2 regions of the Sinobaca sp. SA16-1 genome follow, and region 1 is predicted to be linked to the other one. Evidence: a T-box and tRNA genes for the amino acid it is inferred to sense, from the RefSeq annotation. Region 1 holds a T-box; the other holds one or more tRNA genes.
The links. The T-box of region 1 lies ahead of AC5W2J_RS09100 (valine--tRNA ligase). A T-box ahead of a tRNA ligase gene usually reads a tRNA of that ligase, here a tRNA-Val.
Positions count from the first base shown of each region.

Region 2: it encodes a tRNA-Val, which carries the amino acid that the T-box ahead of AC5W2J_RS09100 (valine--tRNA ligase) is inferred to sense. The anticodon was not compared.

Region 1 covers NZ_JCAKFL010000003.1:229,433-233,867, reverse strand. Annotated here, with positions in the region: gene AC5W2J_RS09100 (valine--tRNA ligase) at 1-2,446, opposite strand, end outside; T-box leader at 2,513-2,734, opposite strand; gene hemL (glutamate-1-semialdehyde 2,1-aminomutase) at 2,801-4,090, opposite strand; gene hemB (porphobilinogen synthase) at 4,205-4,435, opposite strand, start outside.
Region 2 covers NZ_JCAKFL010000003.1:364,652-369,086, reverse strand. Annotated here, with positions in the region: gene AC5W2J_RS09885 (LysR family transcriptional regulator) at 1-5, shown strand, start outside; gene AC5W2J_RS09880 (mechanosensitive ion channel family protein) at 54-1,199, opposite strand; gene AC5W2J_RS09875 (amidohydrolase) at 1,302-2,447, opposite strand; tRNA gene AC5W2J_RS09870 (tRNA-Val) at 2,562-2,637, shown strand; gene AC5W2J_RS09865 (hypothetical protein) at 3,784-4,092, opposite strand; gene AC5W2J_RS09860 (hypothetical protein) at 4,207-4,435, opposite strand, start outside.

The DNA.
Region 1 (4,435 bases):
GCTGGATCAGCCCGGCCAGAGGCATATAAAGGTCTGCTCCGGTCAATGCGTGGGATACGGATTTTTCCGGCGCCTGCAGTCCTGTATTAATCGTAAGCTTTTCAGGGTTGCAGAAGCGCTCCAGATACTCCTGTCCGCGCAGCAGCTGCTGCAGTTCCTTCTCGGAAGCTGCATTAACGAGCAGTTCAATTTCCTTGCTCGGCGCTACATTCATTTCTGCACGTGTATTACGTACCGAGCGGATGATACGCTTGATCAGCTCCATATCCTCAACGGATTCGGAATCAGCCAGGTCTTGGTTTACAACAGGCCATGCCGCTACTGTGATGGAATCTCCCTGGTGAGGCAGGTGCTGCCAGATTTCTTCGGTAATAAATGGCATAATCGGGTGCAGCAGTCTCATCGTCTGATCGAGTACGTGGGCCAGCACCGAACGGGTCATTTGCTTTTGCTCGTCACTGTCTCCGTAAAGCGGCAGTTTTGCCATTTCAATATACCAGTCACATACATCTTCCCAGATAAAGTTATACAGCAGACGTCCAACTTCTCCAAACTCATATTGATCCATCAGCCTCGTTACGCTTTGAATCGTATCCTGCAGTCTTGTCAAGATCCAGCGGTCAGCCATTGTTTTTTCGCCTTCCAGGCTGATTTCTTCATAAGTCAATCCGTCCATATTCATCAGCGCAAAGCGGGAAGCGTTCCAGATTTTATTGGCAAAGTTCCAGTTGGCTTCTACCTTTTCCCACTGGAAACGCAGGTCGTTTCCGGGGGTTGTACCGGTAGCAAGGAAGAAACGCAGCGCATCGGCTCCGTACTTCTCAATGACGTCCATAGGATCAACACCATTGCCGAGTGACTTACTCATTTTCCTGCCTTCACTGTCCCGTACCAGTCCATGAATCAGCACATCTTCAAACGGACGCTGCCCTGTAAATTCAAGCCCCTGGAAAATCATCCGGGAAATCCAGAAAAAGATAATATCATATCCGGTTACGAGTGCATTAGTCGGGTAAAATCGTTTAAAATCTTCCGACTGCTCGTCAGGCCAGCCCATCGTGGAAAAAGGCCAAAGCGCTGAGCTGAACCATGTGTCCAGCACGTCTTCATCCTGTACCCAGTTTTCAGCGTCCGCCGGTTCTTCCATGCCGATATACATTTCGCCTGTTTCTTTATGGTACCAGGCAGGAATCCGATGGCCCCACCACAGCTGCCTCGAAATGCACCAGTCCCTGATGTTATCAAGCCAGTGCAGGTACGTTTTTTCAAAACGTTCCGGCACAAAATGTACTTTTTCTTCCTTCTGCTGCAGAGCAATCGCATTTTCAGCAAGCGGCTTCATATCTACGAACCACTGCGTGGATAAATACGGTTCTACAACGGCGCCGCTTCGTTCCGAATGCCCGACCGAATGCATATGGTCTTCCACTTTAAACAGCACGCCCTGCTCCTTAAGATCAGCTGTAATTTGACGGCGGCATTCAAAGCGGTCCAGCCCTTCATATTTCGCGGCGTTTTCATTCATTTTTCCAGACTCGTCCATGATAAGGACACGCTCCAGGTTATGCCTGTTGCCCATTTCAAAGTCATTGGGATCATGCGCCGGCGTAATCTTTACGGCACCGGATCCAAAATCCATTTCTACATAATCATCTGCAACAATCTCTATTTCCCGTCCTACAATAGGCAGCTCTACCTTTTTGCCGATCAGATGCGCATAGCGTTCGTCTTTCGGATGTACCGCGACTGCTGTATCGCCGAGCATCGTTTCCGGACGCGTGGTCGCAACTTCAATCGATCCACTGCCGTCCGCCAATGGATAGGCCATATGATAAAAAGAACCCTGCACGTCTTTGTAGATAACTTCTATATCTGAGAGAGCCGTCTTTGTATCCGGATCCCAGTTAATAATGTATTCCCCGCGGTAGATCAGCCCTTTATTATATAGCGTGACAAACACTTTACGAACCGCATCCGACAGGCCTTTGTCCAGGGTAAACCGCTCTCTGGAATAATCCAGGGACAGGCCGATTTTGGACCACTGCTCCCGGATAAAATCGGCATACTCTTCTTTCCATTCCCACGATTTCTCAAGAAACGCCTCCCGGCCCATTTCATACCGGTTCGTCCCTTCTTCTTTCAGCTTTCCTTCGACCTTAGCCTGCGTGGCAATTCCGGCATGATCCATGCCGGGAAGCCAGAGCATGTCATAGCCCTGCATCCGCTTCAAACGGGAAATAATATCCTGCAGGGTCGTATCCCAGGCATGACCTAAATGCAGCCTTCCGGTAACGTTAGGAGGCGGAATAACAATCGTGTACGGTTCTTTATCCCCACTGCCTTCGGCTTTGAAAAACTCCCCTTCCGTCCAATAGGGATACCATTTGGCTTCGGTCGCCTGTGGATCGTACTTGGTCGGCATATCGGTCTGGTTGATCTTATCCATTTTATCGTTCTCCTTTAGTAGAAAGTCAGCTTGCTTTTTGTGCAAATAAAAAAACTCTTTTCGTCTGCAAAGGACGAAAAGAGTTTACGCGGTACCACCTTTATTTGTGCCGCTGTCTGCCAGCGTCACACACTTAGGTATAACGGTACCTGCCGTCTCCTCCTACTTCATTTCAGAGGAAAAGCTCCGGGGCGACCTTCGGGATCCGCACAGGAAAGGCCTTTCAGCTGGGCTGCCTTCTCTCTGTACAAGCGCGTCATCCGTACTCTTCCCTATCTATGCTTTCTTATTTATGCTGTTTGGTATGCTTCTATTTTAAGCAGAGCCCTGCCTGTCAGTCAATGCAAATTACTTTTATTTTTTAATCACGGAAAAAGCTTTTTCGGCGGCTTTTACCGTGTTTTCAATATCTTCTTCTGTATGGGCAGTAGAAAGAAACATCCCTTCAAATTGAGAAGGAGGAAGGGAAACACCCTGGGCCATCATTTCTCTAAAGTATGCCGCAAACATTTCCAGGTCCGACGTTTTGGCCGTTTTAAAATCAACGACTTTTTCATCTGTGAAAAAGAAGCCAACCATTGATCCTGCTTTGTTAATATGATGAGGAATACCATGCTTTTGGGCCGCTTCATGCAGGCCGTCGGCCAGAAGTGTACCAAGACGGTCAAACGTCTCGTAGTCTTCCGGCTTCAGCTGGTTTAACGTTTCAAATCCGGCTGTCATCGCAAGCGGATTTCCTGACAGGGTACCAGCCTGATAAATCGGGCCGCTCGGCGCTATCTGTTCCATAATATCGCGCCTGCCGCCGTAAGCTGCTACAGGCAGTCCTCCGCCAATAACTTTCCCAAGACACGTTATGTCAGGCGTTACGTTATAAACACCCTGAGCGCAGTGATAGCCGACTCTGAAGCCTGTCATTACTTCATCGAAGATCAGCAGGCTGCCATGTTGGTTCGTAATGTCTCTGACGCCTTCCAAAAATCCTTCTTCCGGAAGCACCACACCCATATTGCCTGTGACCGGTTCCAATATAACGGCAGCAATTTCATCCCCGTATTCGTCGAATGCTTTTTGCAGACTGTCCAGATCATTGTACGGCACGGTCAACGTATTGGAGGCAACCGATTCCGGAACACCGGGACTATCCGGAAGGCCAAGCGTAGCAACACCGGAACCGGCTTTAATTAATAAAGAGTCTCCGTGCCCATGGTAACAGCCTTCCATTTTAAGAATCTTGTCACGTCCGGTAAAACCGCGGGCCAGGCGGAGAGCACTCATTGTTGCTTCCGTGCCGGAATTAACCATTCGAACGACTTCGATAGAAGGCACTCTATCAATAACGAGCTCGGCAAGTTTAATTTCCATCACGTGAGACGCACCAAAGCTTGTTCCTTTTTCGGTTACTGCCTTTAACTGCTCCACGACATGATCCTGGGCATGGCCTAAAATAAGCGGGCCCCATGACAAAACATAGTCGATGTATTCATTTCCATCCAGGTCGGTTATTTTGGAACCTTTTCCGCTCTGCATGTACACGGCAGGATGTCCCACCGAATTGTATGTACGAACAGGACTGTTTACACCGCCCGGCATTAACGGTTTTGCTTTTTCAAAAGCAGCTGTGGATTTTTCATAGGATTTCATCGCTGTCACTTCCCTTTTTATAATCTACTTTCAGGATAACAAATGCCGCTTTCACCTGCGACCTTTCTTTAATAAGGAAAAACTGCCTGCTGCAAGGCAGTCAGGCAGTAACTTCTAATACAGTTCTTCATCAATCCATTTTGCCACGTCTAATGCAAAATACGTAACAATCAGGTCAGCGCCCGCCCGTTTCATGCTGACAAGCTTTTCCATCACTACTGCTTTTTCATCAATCCATCCGTTTTGGGCTGCAGCTTTAAGCATCGCAAACTCCCCGGATACGTTGTAGGCTACTACAGGATAACCGGTGGCATCTTTCACTTCTCTCATGATATCAAGATAGGA
Region 2 (4,435 bases), 140 kb from region 1:
CTTAAAGATTTCTATGCATTAAAATCCCCCGGCTGCGCAGCCGGGGGATTTTGTTACCTATTAGAATGCTCTGCCTGCTTTGTTTTTTCTGCAATTTCCTGCTTAATGGAATCAGGCCATGCCTCTGCAGAAGCATTTTCAATATAAACCGACTCGGAAGGAAAGGCGATCTCCACGCCCTCTTCTTCCAAGATCTGCATCACTTCAAAATTAATGTCTTCTTTTGCTTCAAACCAATCAACCCAGCCCGTCGCTTTCGTAAAGAAGTACACAAAAATATCAAGGGAAAAAGAGTTAAACTCGCTGAAGCGGACGATAATAAGTTCATTATCAATTTTGGTATTTTCCCGAAGCGTATCTTCTATACGTTCTACTACCCGCTGCACGTCTGCTCTCGGCGTTCCGTACTTCACGCCTACATTAAAGGTAATCTGACGCTTTCCCATCTCCGACCAGTTGGTAATAGCTTCATGGGCCAGGGTTTTGTTAGGAACAATTACGAGCGAATCTTCAAAGGTTCGAATCTTTGTGCTCCGGAAATTAATATCCTCTACAAACCCTTCCACCGTAGCAGAAGCAATCCAGTCTCCTTTTTTAAAAGGACGTTCCGTTACGATAATAATACCTCCGAGAAAATTACTGAGCGTTTCCTGGGCTGCAAGAGCAAAGGCGAGGCCGCCCAGGCCAAGACCGGCAATCAGGCCGTTAATGTCATAATTCCATTCGTGGGCGATAATGGTAATCGTAAGGGCCAATATTACAAAGCGGACGATGCGGGAGAGAAACGGCAGAAGCATACTGTCTTCCCCGTCGTCCATTTTACTGGAAAGTTTATAGAACATGGAAGAAGAAGCTGCCGTGAAATTAAAAAGCCCCCAGCCCATTACTATAATAATAGCTGTACGGTAAAATCGGTTAACGATTCCCATGTATTCCCCCTGTATAGGAAGGGAAAGCAGCGCTAAATACAAACCGAGTATGACAAAGAAAAACCGAAGCGGCTTTTCAAATGCAATAATTACATTTGTAAACACATCAGTCGGCGTTTTTTTGGCTATGCGAATCAGCAGTCTGAAAATGTATGTGGTTAAATATCGTCTTAAAAAGAATATGAGAAAAAATATTAATATAGCAAATCCTATATCAATCCAGGGCAGGTTTATGAAAAACTCCTGCGTTCTCATCCAAAAATCTATCATAGGTACCCTCCGGATGTTTTTACTGTTGAATAAATCAAATCTTAACACATCGGTCAACGTTTCTCTAGTGTTCCTATGAAAGATCTGAAAAGCTTGTGTGTCCTATCTTGAATATACCGGCTTTCCTTCTATAAAAGTCTGCTCCACCAGACTTTGTACATTAAAAGGATGATGGCTCCATATAACAAAGTCTGCATCTTTGGCTTTTTCAAGTGATCCTTTCGTTTCTGCCATATCCAGATGCCTCGCAGCAAACAACGTAATGGAAGACAAAGCTTTTGCCTCACTTAGTCCCTCTTTATGCGCCATCATTGCCGAAGTAAGCAGGTGGTCGATGCCGACTACCGGATGATCGGTTGTGATACAGTAATCGATCCCATTCTCTTCGAGAGCGGACAGTGTTTCCCAGCTTTTATTGGACAACTCTGCTTTGGATTTCGTGGACATCGTAGGGCCGACCGATGCTGTCACCTGATGGCGGGCGAGAAACTCAGCAATTAAATGACCTTCCGTGCAGTGTTCAATCGTGTAGCGGAGATCAAATTCTTCAGCAAGCCTGACAACAGTAGCAATATCATCGGCCCGGTGCGCATGAGCGCGGAGTGGAATACGCTTTTCCAGTAAAGAAACGAGCTGTTCCAGACCAAGGTCTCTTGGCGTTTTTGGGTCTTTATTACATTTATCCTTGTAATTCTGCGCTTTTATCATGGTTTCCCGAAACAACGCCGCATTTCCCATTCGTGTAACCGGACCGGAGGGCTTTTTGGAGTGTATACGTTTAGGATTTTCTCCAAACGCTGCTTTCATACCAGATGGTGATATCAACACCATCTCATCGACAATCCGTCCGCTTGTTTTCACAATGACCATTTCCCCGCCGATTACATTGGCACTTCCAGGGAGAATTTGTACGGTAGTTACTCCAGACCGGCGTGCCAGCTCAAAGCCTTCCTCCAACGGATGAATTCCATCGATTGCACGCACAGCAGGCGTGACGGCCTGGCTTGTTTCATTAAAATCAGCACCCTGCGGTCCGATGCCTTCTTCGTGTACGCCAAGATGGGTATGCACATCAATCAAACCCGGAGTAATATATTTTCCCCGTACGTTTATCTGTTTATAGTCTTTTGGTATGTGATCTTCGTCTGTTACTGCTTCAATTTGGGCGCCGTTAACAAGAAGTACAGCATGCTCGATGAAAACACCATTCTGATTCATGATACAGGCTCCTATGTATGCTTTATTCATCCAAAACCTGCCTCCTAAGTACTTCGATTCACTAAATATTATAGCATATTTGCTTTTTGTATTGACAAACCCTGCCAGTCCAAGGTAAATTAATAAAGGTTCATCTATCCAGCTGCTCCGTTAGCTCAGCTGGGAGAGCGCCACCTTGACAGGGTGGAGGTCACTGGTTCGAGCCCAGTACGGGGCACCATAACACAAACACTGCAAGCCTTCGTATAGAGGGCTTTTTCTTATGTCTAAAACTAATACAGTTACTGGTATATAAACTGGTACAACGTAAATGGGGAAAATCTGGGGAAAATTTTATAAAAGCGGTCATTTAAGGCTCATTTCAACTCCATATTTATAAAACTACCCCACGTTATTCCTTTCTTGTTTCTTCTATATAATATGTACAAACACATAAGATATGAAAAAAATCATGTAACTTATGTAATAACCACTCCCCTCCCTTATACATCAAGACTTCCAGCGTTCATAAGTACTTAAAAAGTCATGAGTAAACTTATGAATCGGCTCAAACTTATGTAATAACCCTGTATGCTGCTAAGTGAGGTTTTGTGAGGCACCTTCTCTTATACGGACGAATGGCAGGTTTAAGCAGGTAGCTCCCTATATATCCTTCACCCTCTTATAGGGTTATATGTCGAGTTTTGTTAAGTAGTTCGCAATATACTATAAGCTCTTTCCCATTAAAAGAAATGTCAAGTTTTGACAAGTTCCTCTCTGCGTATTAATTAACACTAAGTTTTTCTAAGTAGTTTGCTGCATGTCATCCTCCTTCCTATACGTTTTCTATTCCCACATTTTCTAACATTCTCTAAGTGGATAATTTAGCGTTGCAGCCGTTGCAGGCTTCTTACCTCACATGTAGTAATTTGTAGTATTTTCAAATGAGCTTATAGGCTTCTATAACAGCATTCTAATATAGGTTTTTACAGGTAGCTAAAAATAGACTTCATGTTTTTGCAGGTTATCTGCTATAAAGCCATATTATATTATCATTTGTTAACATTCTTTTAGGATGTAAGAAATGTCCGTTTTTCTCCTTTTAGGGAGTCGGAAATGTCTTGATCCCTATTATGTGCCCATATATCTAACCATTTTTTATATTAGGGTTTCTTAGTAGTTTTCCAATGAATAACGAGTTGACTTTGAGTCTTTTAGGGCCTCGCATTTCTCGCCATCTTATCTCTTTAGGGCCTCACAAATCTCACCATACTCCTTTAGGGGCTCCGATATCTCAGGATAGCTCCTATATATAGCAAAATTTCTATCATTCTCTATCATTTTATTGCAACGAAAAAAACACCCTCGCCTGGAGAGTGCTTTTAATTTATTCATTAGGAGTTATATCTCTAAATTCCAATTTTTCATGTACATTTAGATACATATTGATTCTTTCCCCATAACCAATGTCATCTACATCCACATATCCAGTATATTCTTCCCAATTAGAATTAGTAACCTTGATAGGAATTGACTCTCGGTTTAATAATTCCTCAGTGAAGTGATTAGAAATTTGATAAATTTCGACTTTCCAGTCTTTTATACCTTCCTCACTTTCATGAATGAATATTTTCCCTCCATCGCAATCTAACTGCGTTTTGCTCAACCATACATATCCAATTTCTATCTCTTCCATAAAAACCCCTCCTAATACATGCGATAGATACTATTTCTTCACCAAAAGAGGAATTTCCTTTATTTTTATTCTTCTACAGTCAAAAAAATATTCATTAAAAAGAGGCCGGATCATTTAGGAAATTTCTCTAAGCTGCGCCTTGCTTTTATAGTTGGTCGCTTCTATCCACTCCTCTATGGTGTACATGCCGAACTCTTCATTTGATACCTTTTGAGCGTCCATCCCTTTATACTCCTGTAACCATTGTGGCAATTCCAGGTCTTTTTTTATTAACTGCGCTGCTATGAACCGTTCTACCTGACCTGTTTTTCTTGGTAATTTCGTTTTCTTTTTGTCTCTTAAT